2 regions of the Paenibacillus germinis genome follow, and region 1 is predicted to be linked to the other one. Evidence: a T-box and tRNA genes for the amino acid it is inferred to sense, from the RefSeq annotation. Region 1 holds a T-box; the other holds one or more tRNA genes.
What was found. A T-box is a leader RNA that pairs with one kind of tRNA and senses whether it is charged. The one in region 1 lies ahead of GC102_RS28540 (arginine--tRNA ligase), so its partner is inferred to be a tRNA-Arg.
Positions count from the first base shown of each region.

Region 2: it encodes a tRNA-Arg, which carries the amino acid that the T-box ahead of GC102_RS28540 (arginine--tRNA ligase) is inferred to sense. The anticodon was not compared.

Region 1 covers NZ_WHOC01000149.1:229,111-237,020, reverse strand. Annotated here, with positions in the region: gene GC102_RS28550 (GDYXXLXY domain-containing protein) at 1-1,725, shown strand, start outside; gene GC102_RS28545 (EamA family transporter) at 1,783-2,649, shown strand; T-box leader at 2,698-2,918, shown strand; gene GC102_RS28540 (arginine--tRNA ligase) at 2,998-4,884, shown strand; gene GC102_RS28535 (hypothetical protein) at 5,082-5,711, shown strand; gene GC102_RS28530 (threonine synthase) at 5,929-7,134, opposite strand; gene GC102_RS28525 (YheC/YheD family protein) at 7,284-7,910, opposite strand, start outside.
Region 2 covers NZ_WHOC01000007.1:80,455-88,364, reverse strand. Annotated here, with positions in the region: gene GC102_RS01040 (stalk domain-containing protein) at 1-206, shown strand, start outside; gene clpP (ATP-dependent Clp endopeptidase proteolytic subunit ClpP) at 1,171-1,752, opposite strand; tRNA gene GC102_RS01030 (tRNA-Arg) at 1,984-2,055, opposite strand; gene GC102_RS01025 (sugar-binding transcriptional regulator) at 2,360-3,382, shown strand; gene gap (type I glyceraldehyde-3-phosphate dehydrogenase) at 3,470-4,477, shown strand; gene GC102_RS01015 (phosphoglycerate kinase) at 4,599-5,780, shown strand; gene tpiA (triose-phosphate isomerase) at 5,850-6,602, shown strand; gene gpmI (2,3-bisphosphoglycerate-independent phosphoglycerate mutase) at 6,604-7,910, shown strand, end outside.

The DNA.
Region 1 (7,910 bases):
CACTCATCTTTTCTCAAATGGATCTCTTTTCAAGTTGGGATGGCAGTTTTGGTCGTGGCTTCAAACTCACAAGCGTACGAAAAGTACGGTGTCTTAATGAACTTACCTCTCGTTCTAGTACTTGCGGCAGCCGTTTACTATACACACAAGACGAGGAACAAAGCTTATCTATTGTTTGCTGGTTTGTGGGTATCCATCACGGTGACAGTCAAATATATCGAGCTTATTATCCAGCATTATAACGAGTTCTTTTTCATTGCTAGCTTGTTGTTTATTATCTTGTTCATCTTTGCGAATGTGAAGTTTATGAACTTTATTCGCTCTTGGAATCCTGCATCCAAGCAGTTGGATCCGGAAAATCGCTCAAATTTAGAAACTTCGGATCAAGCGAAGCCGGATGGAGATTTTACCAAATGGGTCGTTCGTGTCCTCACGGTTTCGGTCATCATTATTGGTTCGCTTCTGGGAAGCTTGACGATCATTGGGATCGTTACAGTTGTACTAGGATTTGATGAACCAGAGAATGTGCTTATAGGTTTTGGTATTGTCACTGTCATTGCGATGATCATAGCGAAAAAACTAAATTCATTAGTACGATACACAATTCTCATTAGTGGATTGCTGCTTGGCGCCGGAGCGGCTGTTTTTACAGAAAATGTTCCTATTCTCTTGGTTTTCCTAGCGCTTACGGTTGCAGCTTTCATCTACATTGCTGGGTTGGTACATCGTATATTCTTCTTTCTTACTGGTGTCATTATTGCTTCCTTCGTACTTTTCAATTGGATAGATAGCGGAATAATTGTGCTTACTGTGCTTACCGCTTTATTATTCGTTATCTTTGCCAGTGGTCAGGTCATAGCCAATGCGGGAGTCAGACAGCCTATTCTTTACAGCAGTTTTCCTTCATTTTTGTTAACTTTATTTGCCTTAACTTTTATGGCGGAGTCATCTTGGTATTATATAGCCAATGTGCTGTTCTTTATCGTCGTTTTTCTCGCTTTAGTCATTAGCAGACAACTGCATATCAAATGGATTTACGCATGGTCAATGGGCTTCTGGATTGCTTTCCTGGTATACAAATATTACGATCTCGCCTGGAAGCTTCTGCACAAATCGATTAGCTTTGCGGTCATCGGGATTTTGGTTCTTGCTTTTACGGTTTGGTATGAAAAAAGACATCGCTTGGAAGTAAGCGAGCAACCAGAGGCTAGCTCTAATTATGCAATGAATCGCTGGATTATTGCTCTGCTAGTTCTGCTGCAAGTCATGGCAATGTCCTTACAAATTGGCAAAAGTGAGTGGCTGCTTGCTCACGGACAGCTGATTAAGCTGCAGCTTGAACCTCTTGATCCACGTTCTCTCATTCAGGGTGATTATGTGCGTTTACGCTATACGATATCTGAGCCGCCTCTATATGCAGATGAAAATCAAGATGCAGATTCTAAGGGGAAAATTACAATCGTTCTCGCTCCGAACCAGGCGACAGGTGTTTACGAGTACCGCCGCGTGTACACCAAAGGTGAAACATTAGCACCGGGAGAGGTTCGCTTGAATGGAAAAAAACTCGGTTACGAGGGTATTGAGTTCGGCATTGAGACTTATTTCATTCCGGAAGGAACAGGCCGTATATATGAAAGGGACGCCAAATTTGCTGAAGTAAAAGTATCTGCTGGCGGAGATGCGATCCTTGTGCGTTTATTGTTACAACCAAGTGTTGTCCAATAAAGATTAATGTGGTAAAATTACCCGATCTTTGCTTAAAAGAAAGGGGTAACTGTTCTCATGTGGCTTATATTTTCAGTACTTGCGGCTGTCAGTTTCGGGCTGCGAGGCATTCTATATCATTGGACCAGCCAGCAATCGCTGAATCGAAATGTGCTGCTATGCGGCACATTTTTTATGGGGGCGCTCGTCAGCATTTGCTGCGCCCTTATTACTCAGCAAGAGTGGACGGTGTCTGCTCTGATTGGTGTTCAGATGGGGTTGTTCTCCTTTGGAGCCAATGCCAGTATGTTCAAAGGCTTTGCGGTAGGCAAAGCCTCGTTAGTTGCTATCCTCACCGGTTTGCCATCGGTCGTTGTGGTTTTTGTCGCATTTCTACTCTGGGATGAACGACTCAATTTATGGCAATTTTTTGCCTTCATTGTGATCGTTGTAGGAATTTTATTCGTTCGTTACTCGAATGATATCACTTTAAAGAACCTGCAAGGAGCCGGATGGGGTGTGCTTGCTTTGTTTCTTTTTGCCGGGAATGATTTGTCTAGCAAATGGACAACCATCGTTTCTGCGCCATTATTTCCAACGCTATTTTTTATGTTTGCGACGGGGACTTGCTGTTTTGGATTATGGTGGTTGAAGGACAGGGCCAAGGATAAAGGAAAGGAAGTTGCGCCAGCCAGTTGGACCGAACGTAGAACCTTCTTGATCGGAATGGTCATCGGGATCACAAATGTCATTGGTATGATCTTCATTATTCATGCGTTCGATCAGGGGAAAACGGGGTTAGTTTCCGCAGTTGTTGCACTTAATGTATTGATAGTTTTATTGTATACACGGTTTGTATTGAGGGATAAATTCTCGAAAATGGAGCAATCCGGCTTAGCTTTAGCGTTCATTGGCATTATGATGATGAAATTAGTTGCATCTTGACAACACATTATTATTGCTGTAATATTCAGTAAATTCTTAATTTCATAAGCAACATTGGTGAACAGGACAGTAATTCTTGTCGGACAGTCGCAGCGAGCCGGAGCAGGTGGGAACCGGTACGAATGTCAAGAGTGAAGCGGGCCTGGGAAATGGTCTTCCGAAGGTACGTTGTAGGAAGATCCGGCATAAGCCGTTATCGTTGGAGTGGTTAAACCAGTGGTTTAACACTTAGAGTGGTACCGCGGGAATGAACAGCTCTCGTCTCTTATTGTAGAGACGGGGGCTTTTTTGCGCTTTTCTGCCAAAAACATTCGCTGTTTCGCATTATCCTATTAGGAGGAATATTCCATGATTCAGCAGCTTCTAACGAATGAAATCAAGCTTCATGTAGATGTTTTATTTCAAGAGTACGGAATTGAACAGCCTGCGACTCTGAAAATCTTGACGGAGCACCCAGCTCATCCTGAGCACGGTGATTACAGCACGAATGTAGCTATGCTTTTAGCAAAAATAGTTCGTAAAGCTCCTTTGCAAATCGCGCAAGAGCTTCAACAGCGCATAGAAAAGAACGGGTGTGTTCAAGGCTTATTTGCCAAAGTGGCTGCGGTGCCGCCGGGGTTTCTGAACTTTTATATAGATTGGGACACCTGGTCTACTGGTCATTATGGTGCTGCACAAGGGCTTGATGACCAAAGAAACAAAACAAAAATATTGATCGAGCATACGTCAATCAACCCCAATAAAGCCGCTCATGTTGGCCATTTGAGAAATTCCTGTATCGGTGATTCGTTGTCACGCATGCTCTCGCAAGCAGGTTATCAGGTGGAGGTGCATAACTATATTGATGATCTGGGGAATCAATTAGCGGATACCGTGGTGGGCATTCTTCATACACAAACAGAAGAGACTTTTAATCGATTTGGCGACTTTTGTTGGGAGACCTACGCGAAGGTGAATCAGGCTTACAAAGTGCAGCCGGAGCTTGTAGAGCAGCGTTCTACCGTTCTTCATGCGCTAGAGAGCGGGCATTCCAATCTTGCATGGATGGGTGCTTTGGTGGCTGAAAGGATTGTTCGCGAGCAGTTGGAAGAAATGAAGCAATTCGGTATTAAATACGATGTGCTGGTTTGGGAAAGCAGTATTGTGAGAGCGGGATTTTGGGATACAACCTTCGAGCTGCTGTGCCAAACAGATATGTTTCATAAGGTGACGGATGGGAAATTAGCAGGCTGCTGGGTATTGAAGAATCTAGAAGAAGGAGCTGCTTCAGTTGGAGAAAGCACGGATTATCAAGGGGATAAAGTGCTCGTTCGTTCCAATGGTATTTTAACGTATACAGCGAAGGATATAGCCTATCATCTATGGAAATTCGGTGTGCTGTCGAATGATTTTGTATATCAAAAATGGGAGGAAGGACTATGGTCCACAGCTTCCCAGGGCAAGAAGAAATCGATAGGGCAAGCGGATGCTGTCATTAATGTCATTGATTATCGTCAGCAATACCCGCAGGAGATGGTAAAGCTAGCTCTAGAAGTGTTGGGCTATGAGCAGCAGGCGAGTCAGCTTAAACACGTGAGCTATGGAGTCGTTTCCTTAAGCCCGGGAACTGCTGCAGGACTGGGTATTGATATTTCGGAGGGCAAAAGCTCCTATGCGATGTCTGGGCGCCAAGGGATTGGAATTAAAGTCGCGGACCTACTAGATCGCATGGAGAGAGTCATTGACGCTAAACGCTCAAGAAAAGCGGGGATTTCCAGCAGATCGATAGCTGCGGCTGCGATCCGTTATTATTTGCTGAAATATCAGCTGCAAACGGAAGTTATTTTTGACCTGGAGCATGCGACGGAAATTACCGGGAACACGGGCGTCTACTTGCTTTATGCCTACACAAGAGCAAACAGTATTTTGGACAAAGCGAAGAAAGATACTCGTCTGTCACGAATGGAGGCAAAGTTCGATGGGACTCTGTTGGAAGAACAGGAATATCAACTTTTGAGGCACGCCGCCTATTGGCCCGAAACACTGGAAACTGCCACAAAACAATTGGCACCTAGCATACTCTGCCATTATGCTTTCGAGCTAGCTTCGCTTTTTAATCATTTCTACAGTGTTTGTCCGGTTTTAAAAGGCAGTGAAGAAAGCATCGCCCATCGCCTTTGGATCACGCAAACATATAAACAAACCATGCATCAGGTACTGGAAGTACTGGGTATGCCGACGCCAAAACGATTGTAACCGGAAAAACACTCGCATTCATCCCCGCTAGAGCAACGATCGGTCAAGGAGGCAATGCCATTTCGATTAATGCTTCGGAAGTCGGGGTTGTCCGCATTCGTCCTTAAAAATGCAACATAAGCTTTCTGATCTTGATCAAATGCGGTACAATAGGGATATTCGTGCCAATTTGAATGATTCAGGAGGCTTTAACCACAATGACAGAAAAAGATATCGACACACAAGCTCCAGTAGATAACGAACAAGACCAAGAACGCGAACAGGCCCAAATCATTATGACTTGGTTTCAGCACATTCAAGAAGTAATGAAAGAACAATTTCCCGAATATGAAGTAGATGGACAAATCGGCAATAATCCGACTTATGGTCCAATGTTTGCCTTCACACTTAAAAATGATGAAAAGTCCACATCATGCGGATTTTTCTTGAATGAAATTATGAGAAACTTCCAAACGAATCCGAATGCAGGGCTGTGGTTATCGTCCTTCTTCGTAGACTTGCTAAGAAGCCCAGAAAATCATCCACTGCCGAATCCTCCTCAATCGGAAGATGAAGCCAAAGAGCTGCTGGATAAACATATTGTTCCTTATTGCGCGGCTACCGTGCGAGAAGAATTCCCTGATCAAAAGATCTATGTTGACTTGGAGCTTCATGAGGAGCATGGTCCAGTCCTAGAGGCTGGCTTCGTAGCTGTTGAAGACGGCAATAATACGTGTGCGCTTCCGCTGCAATATTTAATGACGTTATATTTATTGAATCGTGACCCGGCAGAGCCTTTAATTCAAGCGATGTATCGGTTGTATGAAGAAAATAATTTAGGTCAATAAGGTTGAAAATGAACAGCCAGGAGGGTTTCCTCCTGGCTGTTCATTTTGGTTTGATTTGGTCTGGTTTGGTTTGTACGGGGTTAGGTTATATTTTGATTGATTTAATTTGTTTTTTGTTTAATATGGTTTGATTTAAGGATTTTATAGCGGAATAGTCTTCCTATGAATAGTCTTTTCTGTGTTTGCAACTTAGGAAGTTGTACAGCGTACAACATTCCTACAAACGGAGATAATCCTCATAGCTTCTAATAATCGGAAGTGCAGAGATGGAACCAAACTTCACATATTTCATCGCGTGCGACGTATTAAAAAGCACAATGGAATCGCTCGGACGCAGCCATCCGCTGTCGCAGAGGGCGAGCAGACCTGCCCAAGTTGCCGATCCTTCGGGGGACGAGGAGATGCCCTGCGAGCCTAAAGTGCGAGTGGCCTCGGCAATTTGGCTCTTGGACAGGGCGATGGCTGTGCCGCCGCTTTGTTCCACAATCGACAGGATGAACGCCAAGTCTGGCGGATTCGGTACGCGCATACCTGTCGGACTTGTTTCTACTCCGGCAGCTTGGGCACTTTCAGCTTGGTTGCATGTTATGCCGTCGACAATTGGCTGGCATCCCTCTTCCTGCACGCAAACGAATCTGGGCATGGGACCGTCAATCCAGCGGAGTGCTTTGAGCTCCTGGAAAGCTTTCCACATGCCAATAATACCGGAGCCGCCGCCAGTTGGATAGATGATGACGTCGGGGAATGTCCAACAAAGTTGTTCGGCGAGCTCAAGTCCCATTGTTTTCTTGCCCTCTACACGTCCGGGCTCCTTCAATGTGCCGACGTTTACCCAGCCCTGATCTTGTTTACCCGCTTCAATGATTGCTGCTGCATCATGAATGAAGCCGTCGACGAGGAAGGTAGCAGCTCCATATAACGGACATTCGTCCACGATTAATGGCGGGCAATCCATAGGGATAAAGACAGATGCCTCGATCCCTGCACGCCCTGCATAGGCGGCTAATGCGCCCGCGGCATTTCCATTGGATGGAACGGCCGCTTTCGTCGCTCCCGCTTCCTTGAGTAAGGAAACAGCGACGGAGAAGCCCCTCGACTTAAAGCTCCCCGTAGGGTTCTGCTCTTCTCTCTTGATCCATAGCCTTTTAATAGGCAGCTTCTGTTCCCATTCCTGCATGTGCAAGAGTGGCGTCCAGCCTTCGCCTAGGGTGACGATACAATCAGGGTTACTCACAGGAAGCAATTCTTTATATCTCCACATCGACGGGTAGCGTGTTTGTAAAGCTTCCTTCGTTAATGTTCTCGCTATGTGCTCCAAGTCGTAATCGACCAATAAAGTACCACCGCATTCGCATTTCATTTCTTGATAGCGGAAAGGGAGCCTTGCAGAACATCGTGAGCAATAAAGCCCCAATCGGTTCATCTCCGGGCCTCCTCAAAGTTTTCAAAAGGAAAACTATTATAGTTTTAATTTGAGTTTAGCTATTACAAACTCTTATTTAGACTATTACCAAGAGGCGAAGAAGGAAACGGCTTGTGTCTTTTGATTTATTTTATTTTTCGAACTTATTTTTACGATTCATTTATTGGTATGTTTTTGCGAAATGACTTCATCTTATGGAACATCGACTTATCCTTCAGTTTCAAAAATAGCCCAAGCATAGGAATAAAATTAACCTCAATAATCCAAACATTTCCCTCTTTGTCCAAAGCCATATCAATCCCCATCGTACGCACCCAAGGATAAAAAGGACCTAGTTTCTGAGCGGCTTGTAAAGCAACTTTATCGAGCTGTGAGAGGAGGTCGGCAGCCCGCATCGTTTTGAGCGCCGAATTTTTGAGAGCATGCTCCACGGATACGACCTTGCCGCTGCTCAGGCGAATATTCGTTACGACAAAGCCTTTCCCGGCCACTTTGGCCAGTTTTCCGGTCACTTCCCAAGGAGATTTGAGGCGGCGCTGCACCATCACTCTAAGATCAAAAGGGCGGTCGTTCACTGTGGCAAGCGGAATTCGCTGCTGAATGATGTTGTTCTTGCTTGCTTGCTTTTTGATATAGGCGTTTAATTGGCTTTGTTGTGTAAAAATTTTCTTCGTAGCGCCATCCTGTACCTCATATGTGGAAGGAGCCATCTTTTTGATCCGAATGACACCATTGCCCCCATAGCTCCCAGTCGGTTTAATGATGAGCTCACGGTA
Region 2 (7,910 bases), on a different contig from region 1:
AAGGCGGCGTGTTCAAAGGACCGTTCAAAATAAACGGTGAGATCATTCCGGTACCATATTCCGGTGTCATTACGGCATTTGATGGAATGGAAGTGCTGGCTCGTACGACAGGTACGGAAGACGCGCTGGATATCGAGTTCACGCCTCCAGCAGGCTCGGCATTCCCGATTGACCTGATTTTCTATCCATTGGATGAGAAGAAGTAAGATGAAAAGATAAGAGCCTTTGGAGATCCTAGTGATGCGTACAGCATAACACTGGGATCTCAGGAGGCTCTTTTTTTGTGAACTTGTGGCAGTGGTAAGAGATGAGGAATAAGCTCGGAAATCGACTGATTCGCATGTGAAGTGAGCTGAGAGGATGTTTTTCATTGTTAAGTGGAGGGGGAAGTGAGAAAGTAGCACTTTAACGATGAAAAGCCTGCTTAAGTAAGAGTAATCGGGGTTGATTCGCATGTGAAGTGAGCTGAGAGGATGTTTTTCATTGTTAAGTGGAGGAGAAAGAGGGAGAGTAGTACTTTAACGATGAAAAACATTCTTAAGTAAGCAGGATCTGAGCTGTTTCGCATGTGAAGTGAGCTGAGAGGATGTTTTTCATTGTTAAGTGGAGGGGAAAGTGAGAATGGAGCACTTTAACGATGAAAAACCTGCTTAAGTAAGAGGAATCGGGGTTGATTCGCATGTGGTGTGAGCTGAGAGGATGTTATTCATCGTTAAGTGGAGTGGAAAGAGAGAATGGTGCACTTTAACGATGAAAAACATTCTTATGTAAGCAGGATAAGGGCTATTTCGCTCAGAAATCGGACTTATTGCTGGATGTAGGCTGAGATAGGCTGAGATAGGCACAGAAATCGATCCTATAGCAACCACAAACCACGATGAGGCTGGCTGAGAAGTCGATTTTGGAGCTTACGGCGGCAGCGAGAAGTGATGTGTGGGGATAAGCGCGAAAATCGAGAGCTTATTGCTGGGTGCAGACTGAGTTAGGCTCAAAAACCGCGCCTAAAGTATCCCCAAGCCACGTTGAAGCTAGGTTATGTGGTCTGAGAAGTCGGTTTCGGAGCTTACGGCGACGGTGAGAAGAAGGGGTTTGTGGGAAGATCCCAATAAAAAAACCAGCCGCACGGCCGCTCGTTGAGCAGTCACTGCAAGCTGGTTTTTATTTTACAAATTAGACGCGCTCGATGACTTTATCGATGAGTCCGTATGCGGCCGCTTCCGCAGCGCTCATGAAGTTGTCGCGGTCTGTGTCTTTTTCGATGCGCTCGAAAGTTTGACCCGTGCGCTCAGCTAGGATTTTGTTAAGGTTGTCTCTCATTTTCAAAATACGCTTAGCGCGGATTTCGATGTCTGAGGCTTGACCTTCAGCACCACCAAGCGGTTGGTGAATCATGACTTCGCTGTTAGGCAAAGCGTAACGTTTGCCTTTGGCGCCTGCTGTGAGGAGGAATGCCCCCATTGAAGCAGCCATACCAACGCAGATCGTGGATACGTCTGGCTTAATGAATTGCATCGTGTCAAAGATGGCCATACCGGCTGTAATGGAACCGCCAGGGCTGTTGATGTAAAGCGAGATATCTTTATCAGGATCTTGTGCGGCCAAGAAAAGTAGCTGAGCAATGATGGAATTAGCCACAACATCGTTGACACCCGTGCCTAAGAAAATAATGCGGTCCTTCAGCAAGCGAGAGTAGATGTCATACCCTCTTTCACCGCGCGCGTCCTGTTCGACGACCATAGGAATAAAACTCATGAGAATGACCTCCTTGGGGTGGGTACATGGTTTAAAAGATTGATGCCTGGAGTCAATGTCATCATAGAATAATGAAATTGATCTCTTTTGTACATACTGTTTACAGTATCTACAAGTATGATAACGAAAAAACCTCTGAAGGTCAAGAAAGGTCAAACTAACAACAAAAAAAATCAGCAAGGATGCTGATTTTGGTCATTCTGGTGCTGATTCTGCTGTAATTCTTATGAACGCGCCCGAAAGGAATCGAACCTTTATCTCAGGCTTCGGAGGCCTACGTCATATCCATTGGACCACGGGCGCATAAAAAGTTAAAAAGTGAAGCAAGGGTTATTATATGTCAGACGCTCAGAAAAAGCAAGACAGTAAGCCCTTTCAGCCCATATTGGTGAAAAATGTTTGAACAAATGTTGAATCTGGAAAGATTATTGGTTATAATGAAAATGTAAGATATCAGAAAGCATTCACGCCGAACAATCTTCAGTGAATTCATCTTTCTGATGTGGGAATTGTGTAAGGAACTTTTTTTTCGCCCGGGTGGGACGCAAAATGTATACCCGGGACATAAAACGTCCATCGACGGATCGGGAGCGTTATAAGTCGTCATATGAGAGAAATACTTGACATTCAGAAACAGCTCTTGCCGGATCTCATGGACATCATGAAGAAGCGGTACTCGATTCTACATCATATCTTAGTCTCCGGTGTTGTCGGACGTAGAACGTTAGCCTCTTCGCTCGAAATGACTGAACGCGTGCTGCGCGGGGAAGTTGATTTCCTTAAGGAGCTTGGACTTCTCGAATCGGATGCCACAGGGATGAAGATTAGTGAATCCGGCCGCCAATTGCTTGAAGACATGCAGCCCATCATTAAGATGGCTTTTGGATTGACGGACTTAGAGGAAAGCATTGCTAAGTCGTATAGCATCTCGCAAGTGATTGTTGTCCCAGGAGACTCCGACACTTCGGTATTTACGAAGAAGGAGCTAGGACGTGCAGGTGCAGCAGCACTCCGCAAGTACGTGTCCAAAGATGATGTCATTGCTGTAACCGGTGGATCTACGATGGCGCAGATTGCGAATAACCTAGCGACATCCTCTTCCATGAAAGGCAGCTGGTTCGTACCGGCTCGCGGTGGACTTGGAGAAAGTGTGGATATGCAGGCGAACACCATTGCTTCTATTATGGCCAAGAAAACAGGCGGCAAATACCGATTGCTGCATGTACCGGATCATCTCGGGGAGGAAGCGTACCAATCGCTGATCCAAGATCCGCAAATTCAAGAAGTTGTTGACGCTGTTCGCAGTTGTCGCATCGTTGTACACGGTATCGGAGATGCTATGGTCATGGCACGCAGACGTAAGGTCGACGCCGAGACGACACGCAGTCTGGAAGCCGAGGGTGCTCTCGCAGAGGCGTTAGGATACTATTTTGACCGCCAAGGAAATGTGGTTCACAAGATGCCAACCGTAGGGCTTCGTCTGGAGGATCTTCAGCGTATTGAAGTCGTTATTGGTGTAGCCGGCGGGAAGAGTAAAGGGGAAGCGATCGCTTCCGTACTTCGTCATGGACAGGAAGATGTCCTTGTGACCGATGAGGCAGCAGCTTTAGAAATTATGAAGCATGTTTAATAAAGACGAAAGACATCATAACGTATGCCTTTATCAGCTGCGTTTTGAAATATAATATTATTTATTTAATCTTAGGAGGAATTGGCTATGACAACAAAAGTAGGTATTAACGGTTTCGGACGTATTGGTCGTAACGTATTCCGCGCAGCATTGAACAACGCAGATGTACAAATCGTAGCAGTAAACGATTTGACAGACGTTAAAACTTTGGCTCACTTGCTCAAATATGACACTACTCACGGTAAACTAGACGCTACAGTTGAAGCTGGTGAAGGCGAATTGATCGTTAACGGTCGTTCCATCAAGGTTTTTGCTGAGCGTGACCCTGGGAACCTGCCTTGGGCTTCTGTAGGCGCTGAAATCGTAATCGAATCCACTGGTATTTTCACTGCAAAAGAAAAAGCAGCTCTTCACTTGAAAGGTGGAGCTAAGAAAGTTATCATTTCCGCTCCTGCTTCCGACGAAGATATCACAATCGTACTTGGTGTTAACGAAGACAAATACGATCCAGCTGCACACACAATCATCTCCAACGCTTCATGTACGACGAACTGTCTAGCTCCTTTCGCGAAAGTTATCAACGATAGCTTCGGAATCGTAAAAGGTATGATGACAACTGTTCACTCGTACACAAATGACCAATCCGTTCTTGACGTTCCACATAAAGACCTTCGTCGTGCTCGTGCTGCAGCTGAGAACATCATTCCTTCCAGCACTGGCGCAGCAAAAGCAATCGGTCTAGTTCTTCCTGAGCTTAAAGGCAAATTGAACGGTATGGCTATGCGTGTTCCAACACCTAACGTATCCGTAACGGATTTGGTTGTTGAGCTTAAAGTTAACGTAACTGTTGACGAAGTAAACGCAGCTTTGAAAGCAGCTTCCGAAGGCCCACTTAAAGGCATTCTGAACTACACAGAAGATGCACTTGTATCCAGCGACTTCAATGGTGACCCAGCTTCCTCCACAATCGACGCTCTTTCCACAATGGTAGTTGGCGACAACATGCTGAAAGTGGTTTCCTGGTACGATAACGAGTGGGGCTACTCCAACCGTGTTGTTGATTTAGTAGCTTTCATCGCTAAAAAAGGTCTATAATTTACTAATCACAGATTTCAAAACACATGAAGGGGAGAAGAGATTCTCCTCTTTATGTGCGATTTTCCCATATAAAAGGTTGACCGGAAGTATACCATACACGTTCAGGAGGCTTTGACCTATGAGTAAGAAAAGTGTTCGCGATGTTGAAGTAGCTGGTAAAAGAGTATTTGTTCGCGTTGATTTCAACGTACCTGTAGAGAATGGTCAAATCACCGATGATACACGAATCAGAGAAACACTGCCTACGATTAAATTTTTAGTCGAAAAAGGCGCGAAAGTCATTCTTGCAAGTCACTTCGGACGTCCAAAAGGGCAAGTCGTTGAAGAACTGCGTTTAACACCTGTAGCTGCAAAATTGGCTGAATTGCTCGGTCAATCCGTGATTAAAGCGGATGTATCGGTTGGCGAAATCGTGAAAGCGCAAGTGGATGCTCTTCAAAATGGTGACGTTCTCTTGCTTGAAAACGTTCGTTTCAATGAAGGCGAAGAGAAGAATGATCCTGAACTCTCAAAAGCATTTGCTGAGCTTGCAGACCTGTTCGTGAACGATGCATTTGGTGCAGCACACCGTGCGCACGCTTCGACGGAAGGTATCGCACACTTCATTCCAGCGGTTTCCGGCTTATTGATGGAGAAAGAACTTGATGTTCTAGGCAAAGCATTGAACAACCCAGAGCGTCCTTTCACAGCTATCGTTGGCGGATCCAAAGTGAAAGACAAAATCGCTGTCATTGAGAACCTCCTGAACATTGCAGATAACGTCCTTATTGGCGGGGGTCTGTCCTATACATTCCTGAAAGCACAAGGTCACGAAATCGGTAAATCCCTTGTGGATAACGAGAAACTCGACCTAGCGCTTAGCTTTATTGAAAAAGCGAAAGAAAAAGGCGTTAACTTCTTGATTCCTGTGGATATCGTTGTTGCTGATAAATTCGGCGCAGATGCGAACACGCAAATCGTTGGCGTTGACGGCATTCCTGCGGACTGGGAAGGCATTGACATCGGACCGAAAACGCGTGAGCTCTATGCAGACGTAATCGCGAAATCCAAGCTGGTTGTTTGGAACGGACCGATGGGCGTATTCGAAATCGAGCCTTTCTCCCATGGTACACGTGCTGTAGCACAAGCTTGTGCAACTACCGAGGGTTACACAGTTATCGGCGGTGGCGATTCCGCTGCAGCAACTGAGAAATTCCACTTAGCTGATCAAATGAACCATATGTCCACAGGCGGCGGAGCTTCCTTGGAGTTTATGGAAGGTAAAGCATTGCCAGGCGTAGTAGCCTTGAACGATAAATAATGATTTTCACACAGTGAATGCTTACGATGCCAGTTATTCTGGCGAATAACTTTAAGGAGAACCTATCCCATGAGTAGAAAACCGATTATCGCGGGTAACTGGAAAATGTTTAAAACCGTTTCCGAAGCAATTAGCTTCGTGAATGAAATCAAAGGCAGCACTGTAGAAGGCGTTGAGAGCGTAATTTGCTCCCCATTCACGAATCTGCCTGCTTTGGTTGAAGCTGCGAAAGGCACTGATGTTCATGTAGGCGCACAAAACCTGCATTTTGAAGATAACGGTGCTTTCACAGGTGAAATCAGCGGTGTAATGCTGAAAGATCTTGGCGTTGAGTATGTGATCATTGGTCACTCCGAACGTAGAGCATACTTCGCTGAGACGGACGAAATCGTGAACAAGAAAGTCGTTGCAGCTTTCAAACACGGCTTGAAGCCAATCCTTTGCGTAGGCGAGAAGTTGGAAGAACGCGAAGCGGGTCAAACGAAAGATGTTTGTAAAGTGCAAACAGAAGCAGCCTTTGCTGGTCTTAGCGCAGAGCAAGCTGCACAAGTTGTTATCGCTTATGAGCCAATCTGGGCGATCGGCACAGGTAAATCTTCCACTGCTGAAGATGCACAAGACGTGATCGGTTACATCCGTACATTGGTGAGCGGCCTTTATGGCGCATCCGTTGCAGATGCAGTTCGCATCCAATACGGCGGCAGCGTGAAGCCAAACAACATTGCTGAGTACATGGCACAGCCTGACATTGATGGCGCACTTGTAGGCGGAGCGAGTTTAGAGCCAGCTTCCTACATCCAGCTCGTCCAGGGGGCGAAGTAACATGTCGAGACCGAAACCGGTAGCACTCATCATTCTCGATGGCTTCGGACTCCGCTCAGAAGAGCAGGGGAATGCGGTTGCTCATGCTAAAAAGCCTAACTACGACCGTTACTGGTCGAGTTATCCACATACAACCCTTACCGCTTGCGGTGAGGCCGTAGGTTTGCCAGAAGGCCAGATGGGGAATTCTGAAGTAGGACACCTGAACATCGGCGCAGGCCGTATCGTTTATCAGGATCTGACGCGGATTTCTAAATCGATTCGTGATGGTGAATTTTATGATAATGAAACGATTCTAGGCGCATTTCGTCATGCAAAAACAAACGGAAAGAAGCTGCACCTCTACGGGTTGCTCTCCGATGGCGGCGTACATAGTCACATTCAGCATTTGTTTGCTTTGCTGGACTTGGCTAAAAAAGAACAATTTGATGATGTGTACATCCACGCTTTCCTTGATGGCCGCGACGTGGCTCCAGATTCTGCAAAGAGTTATATGGCCAGCCTGCAGCACAAAATCATGGAAGTCGGCGTAGGGCATATTGCGACCGTTCAAGGCCGCTATTATGCGATGGATCGCGATAAACGTTGGGAGCGGACGGAGAAATCCTACCGTGCCATGGTTTATGGCGAGGGCCCGGCTTACACAGATCCAATGAAAGCTATTGTTGAATCCTATGAGAAATCGATCTTCGACGAGTTCGTTATGCCAACGGTTATCGTTGGTGATGATGGCAAACCGGTAGGTCTTGTAGAATCAGGGGATGCGGTTATCTTCTTTAACTTCCGCCCTGACCGTGCGATTCAGCTTTCGCAAGTGTTCACGAATGAAGATTTCCGCGGTTTTGACCGTGGTCCTAAAGTAGCTAGGAACCTGTACTACGTTTGTCTGACACTGTTCAGTGAATCCGTAGACGGTTTCGTAGCCTATAAGCCTAAGGATCTCGACAATACCCTCGGTGAGGTGCTGGCTCAGAATGGTTTGAAGCAGCTTCGCGCAGCGGAAACAGAGAAATATCCACATGTGACGTTCTTCTTCAGTGGTGGTCGGGATGCTGAACTGCCGGGTGAAACCCGTCTTCTTATTCCTTCGCCGAAAGTAGCTACGTACGATTTGCAACCAGAAATGAGTGCATATGAGTTGGCAGCTGCTGTGGTTAAGGAAGTGGAAGCTGAGCGCCATGATGTGATCATTCTCAACTTCGCTAACCCTGACATGGTAGGTCACTCCGGTTTGCTGGAGCCTACTGTGAAAGCAATCGAAGCAACAGATGATTGTCTAGGTCAAGTTGTAGAAGCGATCCTCGCCAA